DNA from 3 places in the Promicromonospora sp. NPDC060204 genome. Region 2 is predicted to be linked to each of the others. Evidence: riboswitches for the same ligand, from Rfam matches in the RefSeq annotation. Region 2 holds a riboswitch; each other region holds the start of a gene.

The links. A riboswitch is a leader RNA that binds a small molecule or an ion and turns the genes downstream of it on or off. The one in region 2 is predicted to bind thiamine pyrophosphate.
Region 1: it holds a riboswitch for thiamine pyrophosphate, as region 2 does, so the genes downstream of both, ACFWEJ_RS11180 (thiamine ABC transporter substrate binding subunit) here and thiM (hydroxyethylthiazole kinase) in region 2, are expected to answer to the same signal.
Region 3: it holds a riboswitch for thiamine pyrophosphate, as region 2 does, so the genes downstream of both, ACFWEJ_RS14770 (YkoF family thiamine/hydroxymethylpyrimidine-binding protein) here and thiM (hydroxyethylthiazole kinase) in region 2, are expected to answer to the same signal.

The regions. Positions count from the first base shown of each region.
Region 1 is NZ_JBHWZO010000068.1:12,457-16,223, reverse strand. It holds gene ACFWEJ_RS11200 (sulfate ABC transporter permease) at 1-360, shown strand, start outside; gene ACFWEJ_RS11195 (sulfate/molybdate ABC transporter ATP-binding protein) at 380-1,333, shown strand; gene moaC (cyclic pyranopterin monophosphate synthase MoaC) at 1,366-1,836, opposite strand; gene ACFWEJ_RS11185 (DUF4235 domain-containing protein) at 1,857-2,138, opposite strand; TPP riboswitch at 2,176-2,281, shown strand; gene ACFWEJ_RS11180 (thiamine ABC transporter substrate binding subunit) at 2,277-3,350, shown strand; gene ACFWEJ_RS11175 (ABC transporter permease) at 3,437-3,767, shown strand, end outside.
Region 2 is NZ_JBHWZO010000263.1:3,335-7,101, forward strand. It holds gene thiE (thiamine phosphate synthase) at 1-628, opposite strand, end outside; gene thiM (hydroxyethylthiazole kinase) at 625-1,458, opposite strand; TPP riboswitch at 1,448-1,545, opposite strand; gene ACFWEJ_RS24255 (GNAT family N-acetyltransferase) at 1,600-2,196, opposite strand; gene ACFWEJ_RS24260 (TetR/AcrR family transcriptional regulator) at 2,193-2,801, opposite strand; gene ACFWEJ_RS24265 (aldo/keto reductase) at 2,927-3,767, shown strand, end outside.
Region 3 is NZ_JBHWZO010000104.1:15,813-19,579, forward strand. It holds gene ACFWEJ_RS14760 (ABC transporter permease) at 1-692, opposite strand, end outside; gene ACFWEJ_RS14765 (ABC transporter substrate-binding protein) at 689-1,795, opposite strand; TPP riboswitch at 1,956-2,064, shown strand; gene ACFWEJ_RS14770 (YkoF family thiamine/hydroxymethylpyrimidine-binding protein) at 2,123-2,779, shown strand; gene ACFWEJ_RS14775 (ECF transporter S component) at 2,776-3,402, shown strand; partial or broken gene ACFWEJ_RS14780 (ABC transporter ATP-binding protein) at 3,392-3,767, shown strand, end outside.

The DNA.
Region 1 (3,767 bases), on a different contig from region 2:
GTCGTGCGCGAGGTCGTCCCGGTGCTCCGGGAGATCGGGACCGAGCAGGAGGAAGCCGCTGCCAGCCTGGGCGCGAGCACCTGGCAGACGTTCTGGCGGATCACCCTGCCCAGCATCAAGTGGGCCCTGATCTATGGCGTGGTCCTCACGCTGGCCCGGTCCCTGGGCGAGTTCGGCGCGGTCAAGGTGGTGTCCGGCAACGTGCTGGGCCAGACCCGGACGGCGACGCTGGCGGTCGAGGAGCGGTACCTGAACTTCGACCAGGAGGCGGCCTACGCCATCGCGTTCCTCCTGGCGAGCGTCTCGGTCCTGGCCATCGTCATCGTCTTCGTGCTGCGAGCCGTCGGCTCGCGGCGATGAACCTGGAGAGCAGCAGCACATGAGCATCGAAGTGTCGGGTGTCAGCAAGCGGTACGGCGACTTCGTCGCCCTCGCGGACATCGACCTGACCATCCCCACCGGCGGGCTCACCGCGCTGCTGGGACCCAGCGGCGGCGGAAAGACCACGCTGCTGCGGATCATCGCGGGGCTGGAGGACGCGGACGGCGGATCGGTGGTGATCGAGGGCGTCGAGGCCACCGACCTGCCGGTCCAGAAGCGCAACGTGGGCTTCGTGTTCCAGCACTACGCGCCGTTCAAGCATCTGTCCGTGGCGCGGAACGTCGCGTTCGGGCTGGAGGTGCGCGGCCGCTCTCGGGCCGAGACCCAGGCCCGGGTCGCCGAGCTGCTCGACCTGGTGCACCTGTCGCAGTTCGCGCACCGGTTGCCGTCCCAGCTCTCGGGCGGCCAGCGCCAGCGGATGGCGCTCGCGCGGGCGTTGGCGATCCAGCCCACGGTGCTGCTCCTGGACGAGCCGTTCGGAGCGCTGGACGCCAAGGTGCGCAAGGAGCTGCGCGACTGGCTGCGGCGGCTGCACGACGAGGTCAACGTCACCACGGTCTTCGTCACCCACGACCAGGAGGAGGCGCTCGAGGTTGCCGACGAGATCGTCGTGATCAACGAGGGGCGCATCGAGCAGATCGGCTCCCCGGAGGAGCTGTACGACAAGCCCGCCAACGACTTCGTGATGGGCTTCCTGGGCCCGGTCACCCGGCTCGGCGGCAGCCTGATCCGGCCGCACGACATCGACGTGGCGCGCGCCCCGGGCACGCCTGGGACGACGGCGGGCGTGGTCACCCGGGTGCTCCGCGTCGGGTTCGAGGTGCGGCTCACCGTCCGCACCGACCAGGACGAGGCCGTGCTGATCACCCTGACCAGGACGCACGCGCGCGGGATAGCGGTGGGCGACGACGTGTGGATCGCGCCGACCGAGGGCGCGCCGTCGTCCCCGTGAAGTCCGGGCGCCGGCGAGTCGGCGGACCGCGATCAGGCCTCGCGCACCCAGTCGCCCGACTTGCCGCCCGTCTTGCGCTCCAGCCGCACGTCGGCGAGCGAGACCGACTTGTCCAGGCCCTTCACCATGTCGATCACGGCGAGGCCGGCGACCGCGACGGCGGTGAGCGCCTCCATCTCGACGCCGGTGCGGTCGGCCGTGCGGACGGTCGCGGTGACGACGACGCCGTCGTCCGTCACCTCCAGGTCCACCGCCGCGCCGTGCACGCCGATCACGTGAGCCAGCGGCAGCAGGTCGGGCGTCTTCTTCGCCGCGGCGATTCCTGCGACGCGGGCCACCGCGAGCACGTCGCCCTTGGGCACGGCGCCGTCGCGCAACGCCTGGACGACGGCGGGGGCGCAACGGACGAGGCCCGAGGCGGTCGCCGAGCGGACGGTCGGCTGCTTGGCGGTGACGTCGACCATGCGGGCCTGGCCGCGGTCATCGAGGTGCGTGAAGCTCACGGCACCAGGGTGTCATGCCCTCACACGGTGCTGCGCCGTGCGGCGATCCGCACGGCGGCGCGGTGCGCGCCCTTGGCGGCGAGGCGCTTGGCGAAGACCGCGGTGCCGGCGGCGACGGCCGCGAACACGGTCGCCTGCAGCAGGTCCAGCTCCGGGTCGTCGGGCTTGTTGGGCGCGTCGTTTCCGGTCACGCCCTTCCAGATCATGCTGACGGCCTTCTGGGCGACCCAGCCGGCCGCGATCGTCAGGGCAAGGGTGCCGACCTTCTCACCGAGTGTCTGTTCCGTCTCAATCTGGGCCATCTCTACACCGTAGCCCTCGACGGCCGACTAGGCTGCATGGAAACGACAGGGGAGCGCCCCGATGGCGCTGAGAGTGCGGAGAGCCGCAGACCCTTGAACCTGATCCGGTTGACACCGGCGGAGGAAGTCGGAGGCACGATGTTGCGTCTTTCCGGTGCCCACGGGGGCACCATCCCTGCTGCTGCGGCCGCGCTGTCCGTGGCCCTGCTGCTCGCCGGGTGCTCCGGCGGCTCCGGCTCCGGCGACGACGCGTCCGGCACCGGTGACCCGGGGACCGTCACCCTGGTGACCCACGACTCCTGGGCGCTCGACGAGAAGCTGATCGACCAGTTCGAGCAGGAGTCCGGCACGACGGTCGAGGTCAGCGCCGCGGGCGACGCGGGCACGCTGGTGAACCAGCTCGTGCTGACCAAGGACGCCCCGCTCGGCGACGCCGTGTTCGGCATCGACAACACGTTCGCCTCCCGCGCGCTGGAGGCCGGCGTGGTCGAGGAGTACACGCCCGCGGACCTCCCGGAGGGTGCCGAGCAGCTCGGCGGAGCGCTCACGCCCGTCGACCAGGGCGACGTCTGCGTGAACGCCGACGAGGCCTGGTTCGAGGAGTCCGGCCTCGACGTGCCGACGACGCTGGAGGACCTCGCCGACCCGCAGTACAAGGACCTGCTCGTGGTGACCAACCCGGCGACGTCGTCCCCGGGGCTCGCGTTCCTGCTGGCGACGATCGGGGCGTTCGGCGAGGACGGGTTCGAGGACTACTGGGCGTCGCTCGTGGACAACGGCGTCAAGGTCGCCGACTCGTGGGAGGACGCGTACTACGTCGACTTCTCCGGGGCGGGCGAGGGCGGCGAGCGGCCGCTCGCGCTCTCCTACGCGACGTCGCCGGCGTTCACGGTGAGCGAGGACGGCTCGGAGTCGACCACCAGCGCGCTGCCGGAGACCTGCTTCCGGCAGGTCGAGTACGCGGGCGTGCTCACGGGGTCGGACAACCCGGAGGGCGCACGGGCGCTGGTGGACTTCCTGCTCACGCACGACGTCCAGGCCGCCCTGCCCGAGTCGATGTACATGTACCCGGCCGACGCGGCCGTGGAGCTGCCCGCCGACTGGCAGAAGTTCGCGCCCCAGGCCGACGCCCCGTTCGAGGTGGACCCGGCCGACGTGAGCGAGCACCGCGACGAGTGGATCGAACGGTGGACCGAGACCGTCGTGGGCTGAGCCGGAGGCGCAACGCAGGGTGGGGGCCGAGGAACGAGGCACCCGCCCGGAGTGGAGCCGCAGGCTCAGCCCACCAAAGGCGGAGCGTGAGCCTGGGCCCGACCCGGAGCAGCGGGCACGGCCTCCGGCCCGCGCCCCTGCTCTGGGGGTTGGCGGTCGCCGTCCCCCTCGGCTTTCTCGCGGTCTTCTTTGCGTGGCCGGTGGCGGCGCTCGTGGTCCGCGGCTTCGTGCCCGACGGCGCGCTCGACCTCACCGGGTTCGTCGAGGTGCTGACCCGCCCGCGCACGTGGCGGCTCGTGGGGCTCACCCTCACCCAGGCGGTGCTCGGCACGGCGTTCTCCGTGCTGCTCGGCCTGCCGCTCGCCTACCTCCTGTACCGGCGGTCGTTCCCCGGGCGCAGCCTCGCGCGCGGGCTGG
Region 2 (3,767 bases):
CGAGCTCCCGCGCCGCGGCGGCCGGGTCGAGCCGACCGCAGACGGCGGAGACGACGGCGCTGCCGGCCGCACCGGCGCCGTGCAGCGCGGCGACGTCGTCCGCCCGCAGCCCGCCGATCGCGACGCACGGCAGCGACGCGGCGGCTGTGACGACGCCGAGCCGGGCGAAGCCGATCGCCGGCCGGGCGTCGGACTTGGTCAGCGTGGGCCGCACCGGGCCCACGCCGAGCAGGTCGACGGTGCCGGCCGGCAGCCCGGCCGCGGCCCGGGCCTCCTCGGGCGTGCTGACGCTCAGCCCGAGGTGCCGGTCCGGGCCCAGCAGCCGGCGCGCGGAGACGGGGTCGAGGTCGCGCTGGCCCACGTGGGCGCCGTCGGCGTCGATCGCGAGCGCCACGTCCACCCGGTCGTCGACCACGAGCGGTACCCCGAGCGGCCGCAGCAGGGCGACCAGCGCGCGGCCGAGGTCCACGAGCTCGCGGGTGGTCGCGCCCGGGTCGCGGAGCTGGACGGCGGTCACGCCGCCGTCGACCGCCGCGCCCACCGTGGCGACGACCCCGGCGGGGCCGCCGCACTGCTGGGTGTCGGTAACGAGGTAGACGGACGGGTCGAGGCGGATCCGGGCGCTCACGCCTCGGCCCGCGCGGGCTCGTGCCCGGTGGCGGGCTCGTTCACCAGCCCGGCGCCGAACCCGACGGCCTCGGGGTCGACGTCGAACACGCGGTCGACCAGCTCGACGGCGAAGCTGCCGGGCGTGGTCGAGGTGGTGCGGTCGGCGGCGACGCAGAGCCAGGCCGTCGCGGCGGTCGCGGCGAGCAGGCGGTCCTCGGTGACGGCGGAGCAGGCCGCGACGAGCGCGCCGAGCGAGCAGCCGACGCCGGTCACGCGCGTCATCAGGGACGTGCCCGCCTGGACGCGCACGACGCGCACGCCGTCGGTGATCAGGTCGGACGCGCCGCTGACGGCGATCACGGCGCCGGAGGACCGGGCCAGGCCGAGGGCGACGTCCCGCACGCCGTCGGGCGTGTCGAGGGAGTCGACGCCGCGGCCGCCGGCGCCGCCGGCGAGCGCCTGGATCTCGGACGCGTTGCCGCGGACGACGGCGGGGCCGCGCGCGAAGAGCTCGGCCGCGAGGCGGGTGCGCAGCGGCAGCGCGCCGATGGCCACGGGGTCGAGCACCCAGGGCACGCCCGCGGCGGTGGCGCCGTCGACAGCGGCGCGCATGCCGTCGGCCTGGCCGCCCTCGACGGTGCCGAGGTTGATGAGCAGACCTCCGGCGACGCCGGCCAGGACGGGCGCCTCCTCGGGGTCGGCGACCATGGCCGGTGCCGCGCCGGCGGCGAGCAGCACGTTGGCGGTGAAGTTGGTGACCACGACGTTGGTCACGCAGTGCACCAGGGGTGCTGTGTCGCGCACCGCGGTGACGACCGACGCGACGGCGTCGGGCAGGACGGAGCTCATGAGGCGTTCCCTTCGCTAGCACTACCTAGATCAGGTTCCACGGGTGCATCTCAGCCGGGCTGGTGCCCGGCGCCCCGCGCCAAGTGGGCCCACCCTAGCCGCGGACGGCGTCCGCCCGAAACCGTCCCGGCGGGTGGGGCGCTAGCTCGGGCCGGTCGCGTTCCACTCACTCGCGAGCACGCCCATGACGACGTCGTCGTGGTAGCGGCCGGCGTGGAAGACGGCTTCCCGGCGTCGTCCCTCCACCACGAACCCGCACCGTTCGTAGGCGCGTCGCGCGTCGGTGTTGAAGCCCCAGACGCTCAGCTCGACGCGGTGCAGGTTCATCTCCTGGAAGGCGTACCGGAGCAGCACGCGGACGGCGTCCGACCCGTACCCGTGCCCGGTGTGCTCGGGGCCGAGGATGATGCCGAGGGTGCCCGTGCGCTGCGGAAGGGTCGCCCCGTGGAGGGTGACGTGCCCGACGAGGCGGGGGTCCTCAAGGGTCTCGACGCTCAGGCCGACCGCGCCCGGGTCGGTGTTGGCGCTCCACGCGCGGAACAGGTCGGCGGCCGTCCCGGCGGGCCGCGGGCGCACGGTGGGCTGCTGCAGCGGCTGCCACTCGGTCTCCCGCCACCACCGGTCCAGGTGCGGCACGTCCTCCTCGGCGAGGGGGCGCAGCCGGACGGTGCGGCCGAGCAGCAGGCCGCGACCGTAGTCCCGGGCACCTTCGCTGCTGGTGAGGCCGCCCGCCGTCACGCGCGGTCGCCGCCCTGGCCTGCGGGGTCCTTGCCCGCGCCGTACCGCAGCCCGTCGACGAGCAGGTCGAGCATGCGTCGGCCGTGGTCCGGCTCCTCGTCCTCCATGGGCAGCGACAGCTTGGACACGGCGTACAGGAGGTCCTGGGGGCTGACGACGGCGCGGACGGCGCCGGCCGCGACGGCGGCGTCGAGCAGCGAGCCGAGGGCGGGCCCGAGCCGCCCGATGAAGTAGGCGGGCAGCGCGTCGAACGCCGGGTCGCCCGAGTGCAGCGCCGAGGCGAGCCCGCGCTTGGTCACGAGGAACTGGGTGTAGCGGTGGAGCCACTTCTCGAGCGCGACGACCGGCGGGTGCTCCGCGGCCAGGACGGGGGCGGCGTCGGCGGTGGCGTCGACCTCGGCCTGGAACACGGCCTTGACCAGGTCGGACCGCTTGGGGAAGTGGCGGTAGAGCGTGCCGACGCCGACGCCGGCCAGGTCGGCGATCTCTTTGGCGGGCGCGTCGACGCCCGACGTGCCGAAGACCTGCTTGGCGGCGTCGAGCAGCGCGTCGATGTTGCGCTGCGCGTCGCGGCGCAGGGGCCGCTGCTCTGTGTGCTGGGTCACTTCTCTCCATGGTCTCTTGCTAACCGGAACGGCTTTCCATATGGTTCTGGAAGAGCGTTCCGCTTAGCTCCAGAGTACGCCACCGCGGCGACGCCCACCAGACCTCTCGACCCCAGGAGGGCCCCATGCACTACCGCAGCCTCGGCCGGACCGGCATCAAGGTCAGCCCCTACGCGCTCGGCGCGATGATGTTCGGCGCGATCGGCAACCCGGACCATGACGAGTCGGTCAAGATCATCCACAAGGCCCTCGACGCGGGGATCAACTTCATCGACACGGCCGACGCCTACTCCCGCGGCGAGTCCGAGGAGATCGTGGGCAAGGCGCTCAAGGGCCGCCGCGACGACGTCGTGCTGGCCACCAAGGTGCACCTGCCGATGAGCGACGACCCCAACCACCGGGGCAACTCGCGGCGCTGGATCATCGCCGAGGTGGAGAACTCGCTACGCCGTCTGGGCACCGACCACATCGACCTGTACCAGATCCACCGGCCCGACCCGGATACCGACGTCGAGGACACGCTCGCCGCGCTGACCTACTTGATCAACTCCGGCAAGGTGCGGGCCATCGGCTCGTCCACCATGCCCGCCGCCGACATCGTCCAGGCGCAGTGGGTGGCCGAGCGGCGCGGCCTGGAGCGGTTCCGCACCGAGCAGCCGCCGTACTCGATCCTGAACCGCGGCATCGAGCGCGACGTCCTGCCGGTCGCCCAGCAGTACGGCATGGGCACCCTCGTGTGGAGCCCGCTCGCCGGGGGGATGCTCACCGGCAAGTACCGCAAGGGCCGCGCCAGCGACGCCCACCGGGCCCAGTACGGGTTCGCGCACCTGCAGGACGAGCGGCGCCTCGACGTCGTCGAGCAGCTCATCCCCGTCGCGCAGGACGCCGGGATCCCGCTGAACCACCTCGCGATGGCGTTCGCGATCGCGCACCCGGGCGTGACCTCCGCGATCATCGGCCCGCGCA
Region 3 (3,767 bases), on a different contig from region 2:
CCGTTGACCTGCTCGACGACGACGAGCGCGAGCAGCGAGCCCGTCACAGCGAAGCGCAGGCCGAGCAGGAAACCGGGCAGCGCGCCGGGCAGCACGACGCGCGTGACGAACTGCCGGCGGCTCAGGCGCAGGGTCTCGGCGAGCTCGACGTACCGCTTGTCGATCGACCGCAGCCCGTTGTGGGTGTGGATGTAGACGGGGATGAACACGCCGAGGGCGATCGTGATCACCTTCATCTCCTCGCCGATCCCGAACCACAGGATGAGCAGCGGCAGCAGGGCGAGGTTCGGGACGGCGCGCTTGACCTGGATCGGCCCGTCGAGCAGGGCCTCACCGACGCGGCTCAGGCCCGAGAGCAGGGCGAGGACGACCCCCACCAGCACTCCCCAGAGCAGGCCCTGGGCGGCCCGCGCCAGCGAGACGCCCAGGTTCTCCAGCAGGTTGCCGTCGACCGCGAGGTCGACGGCGGTGGTCACCACGGTCCACGGGGCCGAGAGCACCCGCGGGTCGACGAGCCCGGTGGCCGAGCCTGCGGCCCAGACCGCCAGGAGCAGCGCGATGCCGGAGCCGGCGGCCAGCGGCACCGGCTTGCGCAGGCCGAGGCGGCGGATCCCCGGGCGGACGTCGGCCCCCGGCGCGGTCGTCGGCCGCCCGGTGGCTATGGCCGGCCGGGCCTGGACGACGGCGGTCACGACGTGCTCCACGCCTGCTCGGCGGCCTCGCCGGCGACGGGACCGAACCGCTCGTCGAAGAGGTCGGTGGCGCGCAGCTCCGGCCGGTCGAGCTCTCCGGCGAGCAGGTCGATCGTGTCCTGGGTGCGCTCGATCCCGTCGGTGAGGTCCGTCGGGACCTCGGGCCGGGCCGCGGTGTCGATGAGGTACTGCGCGTCGTCCTCGGTCAGTCCCTGGTCCTCGACGTAGTACTTCTCCTTCCAGATCTCGGGGTGCTCGTAGATCCAGACCCGCGCCTGGGCCCAGGCGGTCACGTACTGGCGCAGCGCGGCCGCCTTGGCGGGGTCGCGCACCACGTCGGTCGGACCATAGAGGTGGCTCGGGTCGTCCCGCAGGCCGTGGCGCAGGGACGTCGCGCCGTCGGTCGCGTACTTGTCGAGGTAGCGCAGCAGCGCGGTGCCGCCGACCGGGGCGACGTCGACCTCACCGGCGGCCAGCGCCGTGGGGTACACGTCGCCGGTGGACGGCAGCTCGACCAGCTCGACGTCGTCCTGGCCGAGCCCCGCCTCCCGCAGGGACTTCAGGACGAGCGCGCCCTGGGCCTGTCCGGGGCTGAACGCGATCCGCTTGCCGCGCAGGTCGGACAGGTCCGCCAGCTCGACGCCGGGGGCGCCGGCGAGCTCGTAGACGGGGTGCTCCGCCCAGTCCTCCCGGTACTGCGAGGCGTAGATCTGCACGTCGAGCCCGGTCCAGGCCGCGTGGATCGGCGGGATCTCGGCGACCGCGCCGATGTCCAGCACCCCCGCGTTGAACGCCTCGATGGTCTGCGGGCCGCCGGAGATGTTGGCCCACTCGATCTCGAAGTCGAAGTCCGAGTCGATCGCGTCGCCGGCGAGCTCGAAGGCCTTCTGCGTCGTGGGGTCGCCGATCGCGAGCGTGGTGCCCGCGGGCACCTCGGTGGGCAGTGCGGCGTCGGGGGAGAGGTTGCCAGCGCCGTCGTCGTCGGCCTGCGCGCCGACGGCGCAGCCGGAGGCGAGGAGCACGAGGGCGACGGCAGCAGCGGCTGCGGTGCGGGGGTTCGTCGGGCGGCGCGAGGCCGCTCTGGCGGGTGTGCGGAGGGGCATGAGGGCGTCCGATCGTCGGGGCCGGGTGTCTCCTGACGACGGCGAGGTATAGGTGCGCGTCCCGGGCTTGACCAGAGCCTGGGCGATTGCTCTCACTATGCGGACACTTGGGAGCGCCCGGCCGGAATGTCCAGGTGGTGCGATGCGTGCTGTTACGGTGGGAGCAGTGCACGGGAGTCCGGTATGCCGGGCTGAGAGGGAGTACTCGAACTCCGACCGTTGAACCTGACCCGGATCATGCCGGCGCAGGAAGCGACTCAGGACGTGGGGCCGTAGGGTCCCCGTCCTCCTGTGCCGACGGAGATCCGACGGACAGGGAGCACCCCGATGGCAGACCACGCCACCACGACCGACGACACCGCCGAGCTGCGCGGTGACCCGATGCGCTTCGGCGTCGGCGCGCGGATCACCGCGGCGGTGATGTCGGACGACTACGTCGACGTGATCCTGGGCGCGCTGCGGCAGGCCGACACCACGGGGCTGGTCGTCGAGACCGGCGACGTGAGCACCTACGTGGGCGGCGCCGAGGCCGACCTGCTGCGGTACGTGACCGACCTGACGGCCGGGATCGCGGCGTCGGGCAGGCACGCGGCGATCACCGTGCACCTGTCCCGGGGCTGCCCGGGCGAGGTGGCCTGCGAGCTGCCCGGCGGAGCCGGACCGCGCGTCACCGAGGTGCCGCAGGGCCGCGACACCGGCCGCTTCGTCACCGCCGAGTGGGCGCTGTACCCGCTGGCCGACGACGTCCGCGCGGACGTCACGCCGGACCACATGCGCGACATCTACGCCGCGATCGAGCTCGCCAGGGACAACGGGACGTTCCGCGGCTCGCAGCACTTCGTCACCCGCCTGGAGGGCGACGCCGGCCGGGTGCTCGCCAGCGCCTTCGCCGGCTGGGTCCTCGCGGGCCGCACGGTGCAGCACGTCACCAGCCACCTCACCCTCTCGGTGAACAGCCCGAGCCACGCGGGTGGCGCCCGATGAGCGGGACGTCGGAGCGCCGCCGCGCGCGGCTGCCGCTGCGCGACATCGTGCTCATGGTGATGCTCGGCGTGGTGTTCGGGTTCCTGTACTGGGCGCTCGTGCAGGCCTGGAACGGGCTCGCCGTGGCGATGGGACCGGCCGGCGACCTGGCGCAGCACGTGCTGCTGGGCGGCTGGCTCCTGGTGGCGCCGATCGCCGTCGCGATCATCCGCAAGCCCTTCGTGGGGATCATCGCCGAGGTGATCGCGTCCGTCGTCGAGGTCGTGTTCCTGGGCTCCCCGGTCGGACCGCTCCTGCTGGTCGCCGCCGCGATCCAGGGCGCCGGCAGCGAGCTCCCGTTCGCGCTGACCCGCTACCGCCGGTTCGGGTGGGGGGTGTACGCGGCGTCGGGCGTGCTGGGCGCGGGCCTGGTCTTCGTGTGGTCCGCGTTCCGGTTCGACTGGTACGGCCAGGACATCCTGGCGCTGCGCCTCGGCATGCAGCTCGTCTCCGGCCTCGTGCTGGGCGGGCTGCTCGCCAAGGTGATCGTCGACCGCCTGCACGGCACCGGCGTGCTCGACGAGTTCGCGATCGGCCGGGCGGACGCCGCCCTGCGCGGGCCCGTGGCGCGCCGTGAGCGCTGACGCTACCGCCGCCGTCGTCGAGGCCGCCGTCGTCGGGGCGACCATCGTCGAGGCCGCCGGCCTGGAGGCGGTCTACGGCACCGGCGACGGCGTGGGACCCGTCGACCTGAGGATCGAGGCCGGGCAGGGCGTGCTCGTGCTCGGCCCGTCGGGATCCGGCAAGTCGACGCTGCTCCGGATGCTGCACGGCGCGGTCCCGCACGCCGTCCACGCGCAGGTGGACGGCGCGGTGCATGTGGCCGGGCGTTCCCTGGTGGGCACCGGGATCGCGGGGCTGGCCGACGTCGTGGGCGTCGTGGCCCAGGACCCGGAGTCCGGCGTCTGCCTGCCCGACGTGCTCGACGAGGTCGCGTTCCCGCTGGAGA